4 regions of the Paenibacillus beijingensis genome follow, and region 1 is predicted to be linked to each of the others. Evidence: riboswitches for the same ligand, from Rfam matches in the RefSeq annotation. Region 1 holds a riboswitch; each other region holds the start of a gene.
What was found. A riboswitch is a leader RNA that binds a small molecule or an ion and turns the genes downstream of it on or off. The one in region 1 is predicted to bind cyclic di-AMP.

Region 1 (5,523 bases):
GAGACATTATCGGACAGTTCGTCGAACAGGCTTCGCTGCTCGGATGGCCGCTGCGGCACGAGGAAGCGCTGGACGCTTTTATGGAAGCGCACCGCAGCTTCAGTCCCTTTCCGATGCAGGATGTGATGAAGAAGTTCATCAAGTCGGATGCGGATATCGCGGCCGTCAGAAGCGCAATGAAATACCGCAAAGAGCTGGAGAAGCCGTTCCCGCAGGCGAAAGAGCTGCTGCGCAAGCTCGCGCAAAACTATCGCATCGGCATTATTGCCAACCAAAGCGCCGGAACAACGTCGAGACTGGAACGGTACGGCATGCTGGAGCATATCCATGCGGTGTTCTCTTCTTCCGAAGAAGGGCTTGCCAAGCCGGATCCCCGTTTTTTTGAGCTGGCCTTAAGCAAAACCGCCTGCCTCCCTGAGGAAGCCGTCATGGTTGGAGACCGCATCGATAACGACATCATTCCAGCCAAAAAGCTTGGCATGCGCGCGATTTGGGTCAGACAAGGCTTGGCCCGGCTTCAGGCCGTTCCCGGCAATCCACTGTTCGCCCCAGATTGGACGGTCGAACGGCTGGCCGATATGGAGTCGCTCGCCGACTTCAACAAATCGGATTAAAGAAAAAGTATTGATTTACCTATAAAACCGAGTATAATACTTGGTATATACCAAAATTCGAGGAGATAAGCAACATGACAAATTCTGCGGCCATTACGCAAATATGGATCGATGATTATTTGGATCTGTTGAACTATGCGGTGCAAATCGGCGATTCCGCCTGGAAAGAAGAAATTGTACAGACGTTGAAGCAGATGAACGTGCCCGATTACAATCCGGTACAGGAATTGAAAGTCCAGCTGTGGCAGCAGTACGATGCGGTTATTCATGAAATGCTGGCCGTTTATGAACGGCTGCGGAAGAGTACGGCGAATGAGGATCGGCAGGCGGAAGAGGCTCTGTGGAACTTGAAGCAGCGGCGGCTGTATATCGCCAGACAACTTAAACGTATTTGAAGCGGGTTTTTGGACAAAAAAAATAGGCATGCAGTTGACTGCTTTGCCCGTTGGATTAAGAGAGTCGTGAGACCTTAAGCCATCGGTTGTTTTTTGTCGCGCATCATTGCCATCATACCGGTCATCATTTCGTCGCATTCCTGCATTTTGGACATCATCATGTCCATATCCATGTCCATTTCGCCCGCTTCTTGCATGGAATCCATCATCATCTGCATACATTTCATCTTGCACATCATTTCTTCCATACACATCATCATCATCATGTTCATACTCATCGTCATGCTTGTACACCTCTCTTCCTTTTTTTACGTTCTCCTATATACTACTTCAATTTTTTCCATCGATCAAGCAAAAATATGTTGATTTTTGTCTGTTTGCTATGATATATTTATTTATTTAGTATTCTTATTAATCTGATTGGAATTACGTTAATCGACCAGGACGAGCCCATTTTTTTATAAGGGTAGGAACCTATTTTTTGTGTAGGCCATAGTGTATATAGTCAAATGACTATACTTCAACGGAGGTCTTATTATGCATCGTGCGTTTACACCGTTTGGCGGACCCGGATTCCGCCGTCCATTCCGCCCGTTCCCTCATCCATTTTTTCCCGGCCGCTTCTTGTTCCCGTTTTTCTTCTTCTTTCCGTTTTTCTTTCCTTTTTTCCGGGATGAAGACGGCGGAAACGAAATCTTCACTGTCCATCAAGCGCAAGCCGGGGATACGTTAGAAAAAATATCCCATATGTACAATATGCCCTATCCGATCATTGAGGAAGCGAACCCGCACATTGGAAATCCGAAACAAATGACACTGGGCGAATCCGTCTATATCCCGCGCATTTCGCATCTGTACTGTCACAAAACGTACATGGAAAGAGAAGATTCTCCTAACGTCATGTATCCGACCCAAACGATGCCGTTCCAAGCAGGGCCGAATCCGATGCATAAGTAGATATGGGGATTGGGATTGCATGGCCATACTGTAATTGAAAATAGAGCCGTCCCGCTCGTAGAATGTTTACTACTCGGGGACGGCTCTTTTCAGTTCAAGCTGGGTTATCCCTTTTGCGGCCATTCGCCGACAAATTCAAGCTCGTTATAAGCGAAGAAGTTTTTCAAAATTTCTTCACGGTCATCGAGGAACAGCTGATGCGCGACCGCCGAAGCGAGCTTTGGAATCGCATATTTCATGCCGGAAATCGCCGAAGCCGAAATCCCGCAGCTGATTAGCGCAGAATAGTTGAAAGCATAAAGTCCATGCAAAAGCTTTGCTCCCTCTTCATCGCGGCCTTCGAAAGCAAAGCCGGGGCTGAGGTAAGGATGGGAATCGAGCAGCGGATTGGCCACTTCTTCCGGCGCCGTATAACGGTCGCTCCAGCGGGCAATGTGGCTTTCGACAAGCTTCAGCTCCGGACGCAACGCCGGATCGGTAAGAAGACCGGTGCTGATGATGAGGAAATCAAAGGTGAATTTACCCTGAGGCGTGGTCACCACCGCACCGTCATCTGTCGCCTCCACATCAAGCCATGGTGCGCCCAAGTGCAGATTAAAGCCGGGCCAGGAAGCAGCCCGTCCAAACGTATCGTTCGTCGGCGGCTGATTGAACTTAAAGAAATGGGCGAATACTTTATATTTATCGGCGTCCGGCAAAGTCGGGAAATGCTCGATCATGCCGGAAACTTCCATCTGGCGGATCGGATTGATACGCGGCAGCTCCTTGCGGCGTACAAAGACGTGTGCCTCAGCCACACCTTCGTTCAAGGCGAAATTGGCATTATCAAAGGCCGACGCCCCGCCGCCCAAAACAGCAATTTTCTTGCCTTTAAGCGCTTCAAAATCAATATCTTTCGAAGTGTGAGCGTAGAGATGGTCCGGCAATTTGCCTGAGATCATCGGCGGTACGTGCCATTCGCCGCCGCCTTGAATGCCGTTGGCCAGAATGACTTTGCGAGCCAGCAGCAGGCCCCGCGGCGCCCCGGCCCCTTCGATATGAAGGCGGTGAATCCCATCTTCTGCAGGCTCGATCAGGTTCAGCTTCACTTCATTGATGACTGGCAAATTCAGAACCTTCCGATACCAGCGCAGGTAGTTCATCCAGTCGCCCCGCGGAATTTTATCCACCGCTTCCCAGCCTTCCGGCCCGAATTGCGCTTCCCACCATGAGCGGAAGGTCAAAGAAGGAACCCCAAGGTCGATGGAGGTCAAATGCTTGGGTGTTCGGAGCGTCACCATCCGGGCATAGGTTTCCCACGGCCCTTCCAAGCCTTCACGGTTTTCGTCGATCACGAGAATATTGGATACCCGCTCGCGCAAAAGTCCGAAAGCCGTGCCTAAGCCGCCTTGGCCGCCGCCGATAATGACGACATCGTAGACATGCCCTTCAGGATGGCTCAGAGGACGCACCCAGTCCGCGCCCCCGAAAGCGAGATAAGAAAGTTCGGTTTTCACTCGTTCGTTTAAAGCCTCTAAGCTCATCATTATTCATACCTTTCAGCGGTGTTCTTGTAAGCTATCATTTCGTGATTGCGATTCAATCGGGATAAATGGATGTTTCATTTAGCTCCTTTTGGAAAAAAGCAAGCCTTATCTCCATGGAATGTGAGAAAAGGTTACATTACGATCCATCTCATATATTATCTTTTCTACCCTGCATTTTAAAGGGCATCCATTGTTTTTTGTAATTGGCGCTAAATTTTCGATTGCGAATTGTTAATCGTCACAAGACAAAGAAAACTTTAGGCAAAAAAAAACCGGCCTGCCATCTGCTATGGCGGGCTGGTCCTTATCTTTTACGCACGAGCATCATCTGACTCATGGATGTCTTCGATCATTGCTGCATAATGTTCTCCCGTTACAATACGCCGGGCAGTGACATAACGTTTCTTATAATAAGAGTCCGACAATTTGCTGATGCTGACACCTTTGCTGCTGGATGAATGAGCAAATTTTCCCTCACCTATGTAGATACCGGCATGAGAAATCCCGATGCCATTTGTGTTAAAGAAAACAAGGTCTCCAGGACGCAGTTCCTCTTTCTCCACTTTCATGCCAACCTTTGCTTGTGACCTGGATGTCCGCGGAAGCTTCGTTTCGAATTGATTAAACACGTAACGGATGAATCCGGAACAATCAAATCCTTGGACCGTAGTTCCTCCCCACTTATAAGGAGTCCCTACGACTTCATTAACGGTTTCATTTAACTCTGATTCATTTGCAAAAGCATTCCCTGCACCTGCAAACAACATTGTGGCTCCCAACAACAAAACTGCGGCTCGCTTCTTCAACATATACTCCCTTCGCTGCCTACGAGGTTAGCTAAGGGTTCGGTTGAAGGTGCCCTATAATCCTTTAATTGCAAGATTAATTCACCCAAGATGGTTCCCCCGTTTTCCATGTACGGAAATTCGACAATTATGTAGTTATTATTACATTGAGTAGTACAATTCGATTTTTTCTCTGAAATCCCTCCTGCAGCGAAATTAGAATCCTTTCATCTTTCCCGCTACATTTCGTCATTCTTTTTCATTTTTCTCATCTATTCTTCATTTATGGCAGTCAAAAGGGGTATTGCGCTAGGCAATACCCCTTTTCATCCTTATTTTCCGTTAGCTGCGCGCCAAGCGTCTACTTGCTTCTGAGCTTCGGCAATGATTTTTTCAAGACCTGCGGCTTTCAATTTATCGATCATCTTCGGCAATTCTGCCGGGTCCAGTTGGCCCGATTGAAGGCCCGGATCGTAGGTGCTTTGAATTTTGCCGATGGCGATCAATTCATTCTTCACCGGCTCCGGATCGAACACGAATCCGAATAGCGGAGAAGGCTGGCTTTGAACGATTTCGTTGAATTGCTCATAGTTCTTGTACTTGTCCGGATCTTCGCCTATGCGGGTGTAGTTGAGCATTTGGTTGCCGAGCTGCCACTGGTTGTCGTGATAGAACCCGACATTGTCCTTCGTTTTGCCGTCCGGCAAAGCGATTTGCCCGTTATTCAGGACGTAATGCTTACCTTCTACGCCGTAGTTGAACAAGGTCAGTAAATTTTTATCCTTGTATAACAAATTCAAGAGCATCATCGCACGAGCCGGATCTTTAGAAGTTTGGGAAATGGCTTGCATCGTCGCGGACAGCTTGGTCGTATGCAGCCTGTCAATGTTCATCGGAATCTGAATGAGCTCAATGCCGATTTGCGTGCTCTTGTTCGGCATAGGCGCCGGCTTTCCGATTTCCATATCCTTCACGATTTCCAGATCGGATCCGATGGACGCAAACGCCGTTTTGGCTTGGAACTTTTTCCAAATATCCACTCCAGGGGTCGTTGCATCCTTGTTGAGATAACCCGCTTTATACCATTCACGCGTCAAATTCGCCAATTCCATATAGCGGGAAGTTTCATACATATTGACGACTTTAAATTTATTGTCCGCATTTGGATCCCGCTGATCCAGCCCGGCAGGGCCAATGATGCTCTCCATGCTGCCCGATCCAAAATAAGCGCCTAGCGGGAAGGCCG
Region 2 (5,523 bases), 1.7 Mb from region 1:
TCGTTGTGACTGACGGCCATATGGTTCGTCTTGTCAATATCGGCATACGTAACGTTAAGCTCCGGCGCACCGGGGAGCAGCCCGTTGACCCAGGCGTGAAATACAAACGTGTCGTTCGGGCAAGGAGAAAAAGCGATGTTCATTACAGCACCTCCGTTAGTACGGCGCTGGCGGCCTCAAGTGCTTCCAGCGCTTCTTTAATCCGCCATGCGGAGCGGTCGCGCGGCCCGATTGCATTTGAAATCGTCCGGATCTCCAACACCGGCAATCCGAACAACAAAGCAGCCGAAGCGACGCCGAATCCTTCCATCGCTTCCGCTGCCGCTCCGGGAACTAAAGCGGCCAATCGTTCCGCCGTCTCGCTTGTACCGGTCACCGTCGACAAGGTGAGGACCGGCCCGGTATGAACGGACATGCCGGCTGCTTCCAGTGCTCCAGCCAGGCGGGATAGCCGCAAATGATCGGTTTCAATTTGGGAGAAACCGAATCCGAGCTTGTCCACACTTGTGAAGCCTTCCGGCGTCTCCGCGCCAAGATCGGCCGCAACGATCGCGTCTGCGACAACGATCGACCCGATTTCCGCAATACCGGGAAATCCGCCGGCGATGCCCGCGCTTATGACGAGATCATACCGGGAGCCGGCGAGTGCCGCAGCCGTTCGGGCTGCAGCCGCAGCCGGTCCGACTCCGGCAATCCGAACGTCAAACCGATCGCTGCCGCGAAGGCCGCGCAATACGGCGTTTTGTTCCGCCTCGACGGCGGTCATGATAAGCATGCGCGGCTTATCCGGCGACGCGGGCGAAGAATTGGCTGCTATGTTCGCTTCTTCATTGAAGGTTTCATTCCTGATCATCATCTGCTACCGCCGTTTCATTTATTTTCCCTATTAATGTTATCCAGTATATCACTCATTATGGCTTCTGCTCCAGTACACGATAGGATCGGCCGCGATGAAACGAAATTTCAGACATGAATCTCCGATTTCTCTCATATCCTTCATAAGCAAGGTTGATAGAACGAGCAGGAGGGATTGATAGAATGAAGGACAAACCTTACCGGCCGTCGCCCAAAATAAGTGTGTCTAAGCTGTTTTGGTTTCATTTCGTATTTGCGTTCAGCTCGACGATTATCGTTTTGCATTTGCTGCATGCGCAGCTTTCGCCGCTCGGGACTTCGAATCCGCCTGCCCAATCGTTAACGGACGAAACGAATTTGTCCCCGGCAGGTTTAAAAGAACCCGTTGTGTATCCCCCCGTGAAAAAGGACAAGCCCCCCGGTTCAGCAGCTTTTACCTCGAAAAGTGTTACGGAGGGCAAGAGGCCGAATGCCAGGTCCGTTCAAAACAAAGCCGCTTCATCATCTATCCACACGGCTAAACACCTGTTTCTTCGTGTGAAAGCATCTGCTTCAGTGATCCGCTTTGAACCGAGACGCTCTTCACCGGAGCTGCTGCATACGGAAGCCGGCGATTGGTTCCCTGTTGTAACGCAGCAGAAAGGATGGATCAAAGTCAGACTGAATGCGAAGCAGTTTGGATGGATCGCAGCGGGAAGCGCCGAAACCGTCCAACTTGAGGAGAAAAGCCAGTCTTTATCCGTACCTGCAGGAGCCACCCTCTATTCAGGTCCCGATCTAACTTTTAGCTGTACGAAAGCGCTTGAGGCTTCCTTGTATGTGCCGGAACAAGTGAGCGGACAATGGATCAAGCTGTATAATCGCGACGGCCGCAGTTTATGGGTGCAAGCCGAAGATGTCCATTGGAGGTACGGAAAACCATCGCAGCAAGTTGGATCAAGGGAGAGGGCTGGCGGCGAAATTAGACTTGTGAGCACCGCTGCCGTGAAACCGTTGACCGGCAAAACGATCGTCGTTGATGCCGGTCACGGCGGCAAAGACTCGGGTGCAAAAGGCAAAAAAATTGAAGTCTACGAGAGCAAGGTGAATTTGGCAGCGGCGGTGGCGTTAAAGAACAAACTGAAAGCAGCCGGCGCAAATGTAATCATGACGCGAACCTCCAATGACGAATCGATTTCGCTGGCCAAAAGAGTCGATATTTCCAACCGGAATAGGGCGGACCTGTTCGTCAGCATTCACCAAAATATGTTCGCAAATGACCCTGATATATCTGGAACGAGAACCTTTTACAGCGATCCAGCGGATAAAAGACTGGCAGAAACGATTGAGCACTCCATACTGAAATCTCTTCAGAGTGAAGAGAAAGCGAATGTGAAAAAGGATCCGCTCTATGTGCTGCGTAATAACCTCCGACCGGCCGTTTTAATCGAGGGCTGCTTTCTTTCCAACCCTGCGGAGCTTACCGCCAGCTTAACAACCGCTTATCATGACAAGCTGGCCAGCGGTATTTATGAAGGCATTAAGGCGTATTATCAAAAGCAGACAAGGAATACGTTATAAAGAGGGCAGTTTTCTGACCTGATTTTGGATATTTTTCTTGTTATAAACCGAAATCATCAAAACCAAGCAGCCATTAAATGCGGAAACAAGCCAAAAATCGGAGTAATCAGGAGAAAAATTAAGAATGGCGATGAAATAGAGGTCCTTATCTCTTGTCAGTCATAAAAATAAATGATTACGCCCATCTTAGGCCTGACATATCCCTTTACAAAGTATGGCGGTCGGCGTAATATTCAACATGAATCGAATGCGATTCGCCGCTGAATTTCCATTAGGAAAGCGGGGGAACCAACGATGAAAGGCTTCTGACATGTTGCCGTTTCATCCGGGGTGAATCCTGAAGGAACAACGTATCGGTCGTTGGTTCTTCGGGTAGGGCGACTCTCACCGTCCGAATCCGGCAGCTAACCTCGCAAGCGTAGAGAATGCCGTTATGCTGTTCGGGCAAGGCGTTCTGCAGGAGAGAGGATGATGCAGCTTGTGATGATGACGGCCGCTGGGAAATCCTCTGCGGTCTTTTTTTGTGCTCTCATTTGGCTATGCAAATCCAATAAATCTGTCTTTATCGCTGAATCCTTTTTGCAACGCAGGAGCGGGGGAACCGAGCGGATTTTCCGTGTGAGCGGAATCCATGGGGTGAATCCTTAGGGCTGCATTGACCTTGACGAAAGTAGGTTTATGCAGCTCCAAGGAAGGGCGACTCTGACGCCCGAATCCGGCAGCTAACCTCGTAAGCGTATTTTAGAGAGGCAACTATTGATCGTGAACGTTCGACACGGTTTGTTTTCACTGTGCCTGGAAGCCGCGAGAAGAGTTCCTCTTCCGTCGCGGCTTCTTTTTTGCGGCTTGTTTTCAGACCAGAATTGGAAGGGGTAACAGTGTGAACCAACAGGATTATATATTGGTGTCGGCTCCTAATGCTGCAGGGGAAGAATTCCTCAAACAATTGAGCCGAAGAGGAATTCCGACGGCCGTGATGGTAAATAACCAGACCGAGTATGAGCGGATATGCAGTCTAGGCGCAGACCGTGTTATTAGGGTGAATACGGCCGACAAAGATTCGTGGAAGGAGTTCGCTCCGATTGCGGTCGCAAAAATATATTTATTCGAAAAAAGCTTGAACTTGTGCTGCCGCTATGCTCAGATGTGCCGGAGCTGGACGAAAAAACCGATCTATGTCATTACCGGCAGTCACGATCCCCGCCTTCATTATAAGAAAGCGGGCGTGAACAAAGTAATTCATACGATCAAAAACGATATTTCAACGCTCATTGCCGATCATTTTCCGCCCAAACCGTAAACGGAACCCGTTAACGTCTTGTAATCCCTCGGTCAATTAAGGTCGTTATCCAACATAGACGGCATCGTGCCGATGTAAATCGACTCGGGACGGAAAATCCGGTTGATTGCCGCTTGTTCGAGCAAGTGGGCCGTCCAGCCGACCGTTCTGCCTGCTGTAAATGTAGGCGTGAACAGATCCGGACTTAGATTGATTGCACGCATAATCGCCGCCGCATAAAACTCTACATTCGTGAATAACCGGCGGCCTGGCTTATATTCTTCGAGCAAGCGAATGGCCGTATCTTCCACATAGATTGCCAGATCGAAGGATGGATCGTCGCCGGTCAGCTCCATCGTGACGGCCCGCAGCGCCTGCGCGCGCGGATCCTTCGTTTTGTATATGCGGTGTCCGAAGCCCATCAGGCGGCCGCCGTTATCGAGCACATTCCTCATCCACGGCTCCGCATTGCTCTTGCTGCCGATCGACTCCAGCATGGCAATGACTTCATAGGGGGCGCCTCCATGCAAAGGGCCTTTCATCGCTCCGATCGCTCCGCTCACAGCCGCACACATATCCGATTGAGTGGACACGATGACACGGGAAGCAAACGTCGAAGCGTTCATGCCATGTTCCATCCCCAAAATAAGATACGCTTCAAGCGCCTTCGCATGTGAACGCTCCGGCTTCCGGCCGTTGAGCATATAAAGATAATTCGCCGCATGATCAAGATTCGCATCAGGCTGCAGCGCCGGCAAACCGGCTATACGCCGCGCCCGGTAAGCGATCATCGTCGGCAGCATCGCCGTTAACCGTTCCGCTTGCGCAAGCGAAGGCGGCCATGCGCTGCCTTCGGCTTCTGCAAGCGCCGCTACCGCCGTTTGCAGCGCGCTCATTACCGGAATTGAAGCCGGAAGAAGCTCCAGAATCCGGCAAATATAGTCCGGCAAGTTTCGATAGTGTGACATCCGTTTTTTTAACGCCGTCAGTTCGTCTTCTTGCGGAAAGCGGCCATGCCAAAGCAAAAATGCCGTTTCTTCAAAACTCTTCGAAACCGCAAGCTCCTGCGCCGGATAACCGCGATACACCAGATGCCCCAATTCGCCGTCCACCAATCCAATTTCCGTATAAGCCGCTATTACGCCTTCCAAACCCGTTACGCTTGCCATATATATTCACTCCTCAATCGAGATCGGTCTCACAAGAGCCTAGATATGAGTATAGTTCGAAACAATGATATTGTTAATTTATTGTTTTTATTCAAGGCTATAAATATTTATTATCACCTTGAATGTTGCGATTCCACGCGATTATGATATAGTAGCAAAAGGTATTTTAATTGCGAAGAAACTGGTGACCGGTATGTATCATTTATCGCAACTAAAAATTGAAACTGTTAAACCGTGACCTTAACCGTCACGGTTTTTTTGTTTCCTTTGACCAATTTTTCTGTAGGAGGCAATCTTTCATGGGGGCATCAAACAAACAATCGGCATTGGCGATCTGGATCAGCCTGATCAGCAATATTGTGCTGACTGTGCTGAAACTGAGCGTAGGTCTGCTTCTCGGAAGCCAGGTGCTGATTGCGGACGGGGTACATAACGCAGGAGATATTTTTGCAACGGCAACCGCACTTATATCGATGAATATATCCAAACGACCGGCGGATGAAGACCATCCATACGGCCATGGCAAGGCGGAAGTGATCGGGGCTGCAATAGTCGCAATCGTATTGGTACTGGCCGGCGTTTATATGGGATATCATTCGGTCATGGCTTTGATGGAAGAACCGCATCACGCAACGCTTCCCGTCCTGATTGCGGCCGCGG
Region 3 (5,523 bases), 1.6 Mb from region 1:
ATAAGCAGCACTCCTAAGGCTCCGAACATGAAAGCCCACAGAGGATGTCGGTCTGCATTCGGCCCAGTATCCTAGCATTGCCGCGAGTACAAGCATGCCCCATCCCGCAATGAAATTGACGACCGGTGAAGGCCCAAATGGGATGGGAACGGGGATGAGCAGGCCGTGAATGCGAACTCGCATCGACGAAAAGCGCTGGGCAATTATTTAAAATCACGCCGTACCAAGCTTGCCCCTGGAAAAGTCGGACTGCCATCAGGCCACACTCGGCGGCGAACACCGGGGCTTAGGCGCGAGGAATTGGCCGATATGGCGGGAGTGAGCTTGTCATGGTACACGTGGCTTGAGCAAGGATGCGACATTCACGTGTCCAAAGAGGTACTTGCCAGCGTCGGCCGGGCGTTGAAGTTGAATGGAGGCAAATATCGTCAGGTCATGAATCTGGCTCAGTTTCCGGTAAGCTCCGACCGTTAGAGCAAGAAAAGGTCATTACGCCGGCGCTGAAAAAAATGATAGGCGATCTCCCTTACCCGGCAATGGCAGAAAGCCATCATGCGGATGTGCTTGCGTGGAACGATGCGTCGTGCCGCTATTTTTTCGATTTTTCCAAAGCGGCTGCGAGAGATCGGAACCTGATCTGGCTGTGGTCTACGGACAAATCGCTTATGTCCCGAATCGCCAACTGGGAAGAGAAATCGGGGTATGCAGTTTCCTTATTCCGAAGTTTTAGCGACCGATGTGCCGGTGATCCTTGTTTTCCCCGGTTTATCGCCGATTTAACACAGATCAGCCCATTTTTCCAAAAATTGTGGTCGCTCCTTGAGCTCAGACAAAAATCGGACAGCAATTTTGGTGATTAACAAACCGGGTTCCGATCATGAAATGTTTGATGTGACATCCTTTGCGAACATCATGGCAATGAAAAACTGCATTTCTTTGTGTTTACGCCTCGCTCCGCCCCGAGCCGTTCATATCCGCCATTTCCAGAATGACCGGGCAGTGGTCGCTGCCGAATATATGGGAGTCGATTTTTGCATCGACCAGGAAAGGCGCAAGTCTCGAGGATGCGAGAAAATAATCGATTCGCCAGCCTACGTTGCGTTCTCTCACTTTCGGCATATTCGACCACCAGCTGTAGGCGTCGGTCCGGTCCGGGTAAAAATAGCGGAACGTATCGATAAATCCGGCATCCAGCAGCCGCGTCATTTTGTCCCGCTCTTCGGGCGTGAATCCGGAGTTGCCGTGATTGGACTTCGCATTCTTGATATCAATCTCCTGATGGGCCACATTCAAATCGCCGCAAATAATAACCGGCTTGTCGGCGTCCAATTGCCCGACGTAGGCGCGAAAACGCTCTTCCCATTCGAGTCTGTACGCAAGCCTGGACAGATCGCGTTTCGCGTTCGGAGTATAAACGTTCACGAGATAAAAGGAATCGAATTCCATCGTAATGATGCGCCCTTCCGGTTCGTGATCCTCTTCGATGCCGTAACGCACCGAAAGCGGTTTGATTTTCGTAAAAACGGCGGTTCCCGAATACCCCTTCTTCAGCGCGTAATTCCAATACGAGGCATATTCCTCCCCGTGCTCCATACCTATTTGCCCTTCCTGCAGCTTGATCTCCTGAACGCAAAAAATGTCCGCATCCGTTTCGTTAAAGTAATCGTAAAAGCCTTTTTTGACGCATGCCCTTAAACCATTGACGTTCCACGACACCAATTTCATCCTCGTCTGTCTCCTTGCAATTCGTATTTAGTTGATGGAATCCGCGTTTGCCCGACTAAAGTCCAGTTCGTTTTCCTCCTCCGGATGGTCATCTTATTCTGGAAAGTAGTTTATACTTTTGTACAGAGAGACCGATGAACACGCTCAAGCGTTCATGACGCGCAAAGAAAGGGTTCACGAAGTTGTGGCGAAAAAGGCCGGCCAAAAAAGCATTCAAGCCGCAAGCGCTTGTCCCAAAGGACAAACTCATGCGGCTTGAATGCTCACGAACCGTTGCAGCTAGCGGTAAGTTAATCGACGTCCGGTCCTCCGTCCACTTCGTCGGAAGGATCGTCCGCATATTTTTCGTACGTATCCGTACTCATAATGCGGCGCGCCGTTACATAACGTTTCGTGTAATACGAATCGCTGATCGAGCTGATCGTAACGCCTTTGCTGGAGGAAGCATGGGCCATTTTGCCGTCGCCGACATAGATGCCGACATGGGAAATGCCCCTGCCGCTCGTATTAAAAAATACGAGATCGCCTGCAATCAGATCGTCCTTCGCGACTTTCTTCCCCATCCGGGCTTGCGCGATCGAGGAGTGCGGAAGGGAAACTTTGAATTGATTAAATACGTAAGATGTGAAGCCCGAGCAGTCAAATCCTCTAGTGCTGGTACCAGCCATTTTGTAGGGTGTGCCGATTACATCGCTGATGACGCCGTCCATCTTGGAGTCTGCAAACACGCTGCCGACCTGGAAGGTGAGCAGAAGGGCAAATCCGATCAATAGCGCTGATACTTTCTTCAAAGCGTAAAGCTCCTTCCAAAAGCCTACGAGGTTAGCTGTGGGGTTCGGTTGAAGGCACCCTATGACTTCTCAGGCGTCATGCTGCAGCTGGCGTGGTCGTCCTTGTGGTTGTAAGGACCCGGGCCGCGGTACCAGAGATGGCTGGCAAGCGGTGCGAGGACGATTACTTCTTGCTTGGCGGGACGTCGAAATCAATTCACCCAAAGTGGTTCCCCCGTTTCCATGTACACGGGAATTCGGCAGTTTGTTTTATGTACTCGCTACCTATTCTTTTTTTTTCAATAATCTCCTTCCTTCGACGTTAAATTCTAATAATTCTAATGATTCGCATGGGTGAGGTAAGCGCTATCAGCATGATGAATACTCACTTCCAGCCGTTTTTACCGGTTTTTGAGCATCGTTAAAGATGTTGAAGATTGTCAGATTACGGACGCTGCAACGCTGAATACTTGTAGGTCTTTGCTCACGAAAAAAAGCGCCACCAGCGGCGCTTCCATCAGACGGTATAGAGGACATTTTCCATCATGGTCAGCAGTCTTACGCGCATTCTCTCCAGCATCCGGAGCGTTCCTCGCAGCGGCCCGGCTGGGCCTGCGCCTTTGCCGCATTTAACCCGAAACGTCCCGTCGTAAACAGATCGAACTGGACACGCTAGCGATATTCAGGCGAAAAGGACGGCTCCCGCGAGGCTGCGTTTGGTACGATGCTTTGCAAGGCGACGTCATGCGACGCCACACCGCGCGATGGGAGCTCGCGCGGGCGCTGTCCGGCGCCCAGCTCTGTATAATGCGGGGCGAGCGGGACTGCGGGCGGGCGGGCCGGATAAACAAAATAAAGCGCCCGCTTGGGGCGCTTTATTTAACGTCCGCCTCTTTCTCAGGCGGTAAACAGCATATTTTCCATCATGGTGAGCAGCCGTGTGCGCATCCGTTCCAGAACGCGCATCGTTTCGTCCAGGCAAGCGAGCGATGCCTGACCTGCGGCGGATCCGATGCGCAGCTCCGCATGTTCGCGGTTGAGGGCGGCAAGCTCTTCTTCCGTTTTGGCGTTAGGCTTGTAGTTCTTCATCCGGAACAGCATGTCTCCTGTTGCCTTGTACAATTCTTCACAGTACAGTTGGGTTTTCTTCAACATGGTTATCCACTCCTAGTGAATATTTCTTTTCTATAGGGATAGCGGTCCGGGCAACGTTTGACGAATGAGGTTACTCTATTATACACGAAAAACGTTTGAAATGTCAGAAAATTTGTAAATTTACCAAAATTAGATTTTACATGTCAGCGGGAACCGGGCTGGTTCGACTGCCAGCAGTCAAATTGCGAAGCGACGCTCCATATGCCAAGCAATGTGCGGCCAAAATGATACAATTGCTGGATCATGATGGCCAGCAGGCCCGCCCATAGCAGCGAGGCGCCGCTGACGGCCAGTCCGGACGCCGCCGCGATCAGCCAAAGCACAAGCGACAGCGCGGCAAGAGGGAGGAGGAGGCGAGGCGCGCGCAGCAGCGAGTCCGTGAGGCTCTGGCCGGAAGCGGCCCCGAACTGCAGAGCGAGAAACAGCAGATGCAGCAGGACGCCCCATAGCAGCCAGCCTGCGCCCCAAGGGAGCGCCGTTTGCGCCAGTTCCAGCATGGAGGGGCTCGAGAGGAGGGCGTCCAAGCCGCGCGGCAGCAGCCACCATGCCGGGGCAAGCGTCAGCAGCGTCTCGCACCAGTAGAGCGGCAGCACCCGTTTCCAGCAGCGGCGGATGCCTTGCATGAACCGGCTGCCTCCGTCGCCGCCGGCAGAGACGTGATGGAGCGAGTAGAACAGTCCCGCATTGAGCAGCGGCGTCACGATCATGCGCAGCGCCAGCATTCCTAGCAGCGTCCAGGCGTAGGGCTGGACGAGGGACGTTTTGAGCAGCCGGAACTGGGCTTCCGCCCAGAACAGTCCCGAGGCCGACTCCGAGGGCAGGGTGCCGGGATAACGCTCAAGCAGCGGCGTCACGACCGAATCGACATAGCGGTACAGAAAGAATCCCCACAGCAGCTGATAAAGAAACAGCACAATGAGAATGTGCATATGTTTAACGGTCAGCCGCCAGCCTTGCTTCATGTGGTGCTTCATCGTGTTCACTCCCTGTTAACAGTAATGCCCGGGCCCTCTACCAGGCGAATGCTCCCATGATGCTCTCGAGCAGTTTAACGATGCCGAGATTGAAGCGGGTGCGCGTTTTGCCGTCGGCTTCGGACCGCATAAAATTGTTGATATGCTTGTTGTCCAGCACATTGCGGTTTACCGGGTCGACCGCGGCCCATACGAGCGGGGAGGAGGAGGAGAGCTTATACTGCATCTCGGACGCCGCGCCGTCCCATTCCTTCTCCGCGGAGGAACCGTCCGCGAACCGGAATTCGACCGTCACCGGCCCGTTCGCGCCGCCGCTGCGACGGATCAGCACCTCCGCTCCATACTTCCCGCTGTCGCCAGGACCCGGAGGCAGGACGCGCACGGAAGCTACGGAATAATCGGCCATAGCGCTGCCGTACACGAATTGACTGAAGTAGTCGGTCCAATTCTGCTTTGTCACCCTCTCCACCACGTTCTGGAAATCGGCCGTCGTCGGGTGCTTGAATTTGTAGGTTTGAAAATAAGTGCGCAAAATGGCGCGCATCGTATTGGCTCCGACTCGGTTCTCGATTCCTTCCAGCACCAGCTTGGCGCGCGTATACACGTTGTCGGCGTAGCGGTCATTGCTGCCGTACGACCAGGAAAGCAGCTTCAACGGGGCCGGATCGGTCATATAGCTCGCTTCCAGCGGCGAATTCGGTTCGATGCCGTACTCGCTCTGCATCACTTTATCTTCCGAATAAGAGGTAAAGCCTTCGTCGAGCCATGCTTCCTCGAACTCGTTGGTCGCCACCATGCCGTACCAGTATTGGTGGCCGATCTCATGCACGACCGTCCGCTCCAGCCCGTACCCGGGCGTCTTCGATTCCGCCGCAAATGCGGTAATGAGCGTCGGATAT
Region 4 (5,523 bases), 1.3 Mb from region 1:
CAATATAAAGATCATCACCAAAGGTCCGGCTGTATGGCCCGTATGGAACGCAATACCGATGACAGCAAGCGAAATCGTCATCATAGATGAGCCGACAAGAACAAGCGCTTTGCGTCCTACTTTGTCAATCAGCCATATCGACACCAGCGTAAACACCAAATTGATTAAACCGACGAGAATCGTTTGCAGGAGCGAAGCGTCCGTTCCGGCGCCCGCCGCCTTGAAAATTTCCGGTGCATAATACATGACGGCATTGATGCCTGTAATCTGCTGCGTAAGCGCCACTACAATTCCTACAATTAGAATGGCGCGCAACCCCCGGTCGGACAGCATTTCCCGCATCGTTGCCTGCTTTTCATTAAACGATGCTTTAATGTCCAATACTTCTTTTCTGGCCAGTTCTTCCCCGTGAATCCGCAGCAAGATGGGAAGCGAATCGGCGGGTCTGCCCTGCTTGATCAGCCATCTTGGACTTTCAGGGACAAAGAACAACAGAATGATAAACAAGATGCTGGGTACCGCTCCAACTCCGAACATCCAGCGCCATGCAGTGGAAATGTCCCAAGCATCATCCCCTAAACCTGCAATGAACAGATTGAGGAAATAAACCAATAAAATTCCCGATACGATCGCGACTTGATTAAGCGCTACCAAACGGCCGCGATATTTTGCGGGTGCGATCTCGGCATTATATAGCGGCGCCAACGTGGCGGTAATCCCGATTCCTAATCCGCTAACGAGCCTCGCAATGACGTAAGCCGAAAAAGAGGGCGACAATGCGGCGCCCACGGAACCGATCAAATACAGAACCGCTCCCGCATACAGCACCTTTTTCCGCCCGAATTTGTCGCTGATCCCTCCCGCGCCGGCAGCGCCGAATATACAGCCGACAATCAAGCACGAAACCGCCCAGCCGACTTCCACCTGATTCAAACCGAATCTGATTTTCATGAAGCCGATCGCGCCGGACACGGCAGCAGTATCGAATCCGAACAGCAAGCCGCCAAGCGCGGCTACGATGGCAACGAGCGTAACAAACCGCATATTGATTTGCTGCCCGGTGCTGTCCGATCGGCTCTCGACAGCTTCTTTCTCTACAGCGATGTTCTCCATTTCCACTCTCCAATTTCTTTTCTTTTTCTATATATGGTCCTTTTGTATTAAACCATCTGAGCTGGCGACGGTCAAGTTAACGAATAGGATCAAACCCGGTTGAAAAATAACAAACGTAATGAAATGAAAGCTCCATTCGTTCAAAATAAAAACCCGCTGCATCCGTCAGCGGGTTGTTGTGAACGCGGATTCCATCGAATCCGATCCGTTGCTCGCACTCGTTCTAAATCCGCGGTTACTTTAATTGTTCATATGCTGCAACGATTTCGGAGTGGACGGCATGATTTTTTGCAATCCCCATCCGTTGGGCGATAAAGTGAGAAATGCCCTTCTTCTCAATAATCGACTGCATTTCGACGGCTTCAGGGTCTTTCTCATTGTTGAACAGAAGTGCAGCCGCGATAGCCGACGTTAAATGCGGAGCCTTCAATCCGCGCTCATGCGCCTGTATTAGCGGGCGAACGAGACGGTCGTTGTGTGAGAGCTTGCGCAACGGTGAACGTCCGACCCTGAACACTTTGTCGGTAATGGCCGGATTTTTGAATCGTTCCAACGTTTTATCGATATATTTCCGGTGTTCCGCCGGATTTAAATGATATTTATGAATTAATAATTGGCCGGTTTCCTCTAATACCTGCCGAACTTTTGTTTCAAGAGCGGGATCTTTCAACGCTTGTTGAATGGTCTGGAACCCTTCCAGAAACCCGAAATATGCCGCACAGCAGTGGCCGGTATTAACCGTAAACAGCTTCCGTTCCACAAATGGCTCGAGCGAGTCCGCGTATTTGGCTCCTTCAATTTCTTGAAAGCCGTTCTGGAAACCGGAACGGTCGATCACCCATTCGTAGAAAGGTTCTACTTTAATGGCCAATGGATCTTCATGCTTTTGGGCGGGAACGATACGGTCAATCGTTGAATCGGGGAAAGAAATCAAGCGGTCTGCCTCGGCGCGGGCTTCGGCAGAAAGATGTTGATACACCCATTTTTTGAGCAGCGAGCTTCCGCCAACGGCATTTTCGCATGCAATAACGTGCAATGGGCGTGTATTATGCCTCAGACGTTTTTCGATCCCCTGGGCGATTACTTTGGCGATAGACGGCAAAGCGGATACGCCGACGGCCGTCGTAAGCAGCTCGGCTTCCGTAATATGCTCGTTGACGTCTTTGCGATTATTGATTTGAACGGCTGTGACGTTCTTAACAATTTCCGTATCTTCGTTCTCATTCGCATACGTAACGGTATATTGCTTTTTTTGCTGCAGAAGCTCGATTTGAGTTTCATTTCGAGCGACAAAACAGACCTCGTAGCCTGAATTGGATAACATCATTCCGATAAAGCCGCGACCGATGTTGCCGGCTCCAAAATGAACGGCTTTCCTTTTTTTGCTGGGCATCGTTTTCTTGCTCTCATGACGAAAAGGACGAATTTTCCACTCGTTGCTCGATTCCTTTTTATTATAACTGACACTCAATTTGCTTCTCCCCTTTCCGAATTCCTGCTTACCACCTCTTGAAGTTGTAATATTAGCAATTTTCAGATCATTTAAGCTGCGATAATTGAACTAACGCAACGCACACAGTATTCTGCGCGCGTTGCGGCACTGCATAACGACGTTCGAGCCGCATGCTTATCATTGCTCTATTAACAAGCTGCTTTCAAATAAGCCGCTTTAGGCTTATTTGGTTTGGGCAACTGCACCTGCAAACACGGTGCTGAACGCAAGATCGCGCAGCGACTCCACTCGATGCAGACTGTTACCAAATTCAAGAGTTTTGGTGATGGAGTTCGGAGTAAGAACGCATGGGATTCCGGCAGCCTCAGCCGCTTTTGCGCCGTTAGGTGAATCTTCAATCGCAATAGCTTCATCAGCCTTTACACCCAGTCCCTTCAGGGTCTGAAGATACAATTCGGGGTCAGGTTTTACATTTTGCACATCGTCAGCGGTACGGATACAATCGAAGTAATCATAAATGCCTAACTGCTTCAAATATTTCTCGACCCATTCCAGAGGCGAACTGGAAGCGAGGCCGATCTTCAATCCGGATTGTTTGGCGCTTTGCAAATACTCCAGTACGCCGGGGCGCATCTCCTCAACCTCCATGAGCTGGGAGTGGTGCAGCTGTACCGCTTTGCGGAATTCGTCCCGGTCAATCGGCAAATTCAAATCGGTCATCAAATACTCATAAGGGTTAAACTTGTGAAGACTCGTTCCAATGCATCCCGAGTACATCTCCAGGGAAAGGTCTACCTCGTGTTTCTTGTAGGCCTCCCGGAATGCTACGTACCAGGCAGTCTCCGTGTCGATAATCGTTCCGTCAAAATCAAAAATAATCGCTTTAGTCATGGTCTCTACTCCCTCCGATTTGCTTGTTCTCTCTTTGTAGACAAACGATCGGATCAAGCGGGGACATGCCAGCTGTTGAGCAGGGGAAAAATAAAAAGACCCCTAACTCAAAGGGTCTCAACTCTAAAAAATTAATTTAGAAAGAAATGACCCATCTTGTGCTGACGAGGTTAGCTGACGGACTCGGGTAAGATGGTACCCTACATTCATTAAAAGCAATGAAATGATTCGCCCCAAAAGGTGGTTCCCCCGCTCTCCGACGTTGTCGGAAACTAAGCATATTCATATAATAATGGGAATTGTCTAAAAAGTCAAGTTTACTGTAAAGTTTACTGTAAAGCTGTTGTCCACCATCCTGACATAAATCTCCCATACTACTGCGATTTTTATCCTGAAAAAGTCTCGCGCCTCCGCAAAAACAAGATACCGCTGAACGAGAACACCGCGAGCGGAAACAACATACTTTTTAATAGGCTTATGCTTACGAAGTGGTTTTGCCTCCGGCAAAACCTAGGCTTATGCTTACGAAGTGGTTTTGCCTCCGGCAAAACCTTTAGGAGGACTCCAGTGAAAATGGCGATGATACGGCTTGAGGATATCGGTCCGGGGGGATACTACGAATCCGCCGAAAACCAGACGAAACTGACTGTCGTTGCCGATTATTTACAATCGGAAGGCATTCCGTTTCAAGTGGCCGTCATTTCCCGTTATATCGATCCGACCCGCGGGATCGACCGTGCCTTGACGGATCGTACCGACTCAATAGCCGTACGCTTTGTCCAAACGCTGCATGCATTGGTTAAGCGAGGGGCATCGCTTGGCATGCATGGATATACGCATCAATTCGGCAAAGCGGTCAGTGCCGACGGTTATGAATTTCATTATGCGGATTGCAGCGCCGATTGTCCGCCGGATGACTCGCAAGAAGCGCTCAGCCGTCCCAAGTCACTGCGCCATTCCTATGCTTACGGCCGGTTTACTGCAGCCTTGCGGATGTTTCAGTCCACAGGGCTGCGGCCCGATTGGTTCGAAACGCCCCATTACGCGGCATCGGCGATCCAGCGATCCGTCTTGGAAGCTTGCAGCGGAATCATGTACGAAACGAACCCTTCGGCTCCGCATAGCCGGACGGTTACCGTCCGCGCTTCGCATTCTCCTTTGTCGGGAGGCTCCTTGTATGTGCCGACGCCCCTCTTCTATGTTGGCGGAGCGGCCATTGAAGATGACGTGCAACGGATTGCCGAAGCGATCCGATCGTACGGCGATCATGAGCTTGCTTCTTTTTTCTATCATCCGTTTCTTGAATTTCCTTATATCCGATTGCAGGAAGGCGCTTCACCGGTTTACGAACAGCATTCGCCGCTCAAAAGGCTGATCCGCGCTTTCAAAGGCGCAGGGCGCAAATTTCTCTCGATTCCGGATGTGCTCACATTCATTCCGGATTTCAGGGAAACCGGGTTATTCGGAGGCAAAGATTACCGCATCATGCCGGTAAAGAGCGGCAATGGACGAGGAAACAAACTTCTGGTCCGCCAATATTCGACCGGCATTTGGTCCATCGCGGAAGTTAATCAGGGTAGCAGAAATAAGATGGAGAACGGTATCCGCAATATTCGTACCGTGCTGACGGGTTGGCCTTCTTTTGCCGCAGGAGAGGAGCTGATCGGCGATTTCAACGGGGATGGGCGGGACGATATCGCCATCTGGCATTCGGAATCCGGCGTTTGCCCCGTTGCTCTCCATAGTGGAACAACGCTGCTTCCGGACGGCAATTGGTTGGCTGCGGGAGAACGTTTCAAAGGGTGGCGTGCTTTAGCAGGAGATTGGAACGGGGACGGATTGACCGATTTGGCACTGTGGGACCCGAGATCGGGCCACCTCGCGACAGCTTATAATGAAACCGGAAAGTTTCAATTCCCTGTGCGAGTATCCGAGGAACCTTTAATCGGCAAAAACCGCTCCCCTTACATCGGCGATGTCAACGGCGACGGACTGGACGATCTGGTTTTGTGGGACCGGTCTTCCGGTTCGTGGGAGGTTTGGCTAAATGACGGCGTTGAATTTCA

Region 2: another riboswitch for cyclic di-AMP. It lies ahead of VN24_RS21965 (hypothetical protein); the one in region 1 lies ahead of VN24_RS03905 (C40 family peptidase).
Region 3: another riboswitch for cyclic di-AMP. It lies ahead of VN24_RS10820 (C40 family peptidase); the one in region 1 lies ahead of VN24_RS03905 (C40 family peptidase).
Region 4: another riboswitch for cyclic di-AMP. It lies ahead of VN24_RS23800 (HAD family hydrolase); the one in region 1 lies ahead of VN24_RS03905 (C40 family peptidase).

What each region holds. Positions count from the first base shown of each region.
Region 1 covers NZ_CP011058.1:820,396-825,918, forward strand. Annotated here, with positions in the region: gene VN24_RS03880 (HAD family hydrolase) at 1-614, shown strand, start outside; gene VN24_RS03885 (hypothetical protein) at 689-1,009, shown strand; gene VN24_RS03890 (hypothetical protein) at 1,084-1,293, opposite strand; gene VN24_RS03895 (LysM peptidoglycan-binding domain-containing protein) at 1,547-1,966, shown strand; gene VN24_RS03900 (NAD(P)-binding domain-containing protein) at 2,071-3,489, opposite strand; gene VN24_RS03905 (C40 family peptidase) at 3,804-4,301, opposite strand; cyclic di-AMP (ydaO/yuaA leader) riboswitch at 4,300-4,434, opposite strand; gene VN24_RS03910 (ABC transporter substrate-binding protein) at 4,610-5,523, opposite strand, start outside.
Region 2 covers NZ_CP011058.1:4,850,796-4,856,318, forward strand. Annotated here, with positions in the region: gene VN24_RS21950 (1,4-dihydroxy-6-naphtoate synthase) at 1-143, opposite strand, end outside; gene VN24_RS21955 (futalosine hydrolase) at 143-775, opposite strand; gene VN24_RS26555 (N-acetylmuramoyl-L-alanine amidase) at 1,039-2,415, shown strand; cyclic di-AMP (ydaO/yuaA leader) riboswitch at 2,664-2,848, shown strand; cyclic di-AMP (ydaO/yuaA leader) riboswitch at 2,972-3,167, shown strand; gene VN24_RS21965 (hypothetical protein) at 3,296-3,715, shown strand; gene VN24_RS21970 (citrate synthase/methylcitrate synthase) at 3,748-4,863, opposite strand; gene VN24_RS21975 (cation diffusion facilitator family transporter) at 5,163-5,523, shown strand, end outside.
Region 3 covers NZ_CP011058.1:2,398,386-2,403,908, forward strand. Annotated here, with positions in the region: gene VN24_RS26880 (helix-turn-helix domain-containing protein) at 166-474, shown strand; gene VN24_RS28705 (MmyB family transcriptional regulator) at 501-860, shown strand; gene VN24_RS10815 (exodeoxyribonuclease III) at 943-1,725, opposite strand; gene VN24_RS10820 (C40 family peptidase) at 2,016-2,516, opposite strand; cyclic di-AMP (ydaO/yuaA leader) riboswitch at 2,522-2,768, opposite strand; gene VN24_RS10825 (hypothetical protein) at 3,393-3,650, opposite strand; gene VN24_RS10830 (hypothetical protein) at 3,794-4,624, opposite strand; gene VN24_RS10835 (M1 family metallopeptidase) at 4,662-5,523, opposite strand, start outside.
Region 4 covers NZ_CP011058.1:5,270,992-5,276,514, forward strand. Annotated here, with positions in the region: gene VN24_RS23790 (sugar porter family MFS transporter) at 1-1,113, opposite strand, end outside; gene VN24_RS23795 (mannitol-1-phosphate 5-dehydrogenase) at 1,349-2,506, opposite strand; gene VN24_RS23800 (HAD family hydrolase) at 2,789-3,457, opposite strand; cyclic di-AMP (ydaO/yuaA leader) riboswitch at 3,602-3,746, opposite strand; gene VN24_RS23810 (DUF2334 domain-containing protein) at 4,031-5,523, shown strand, end outside.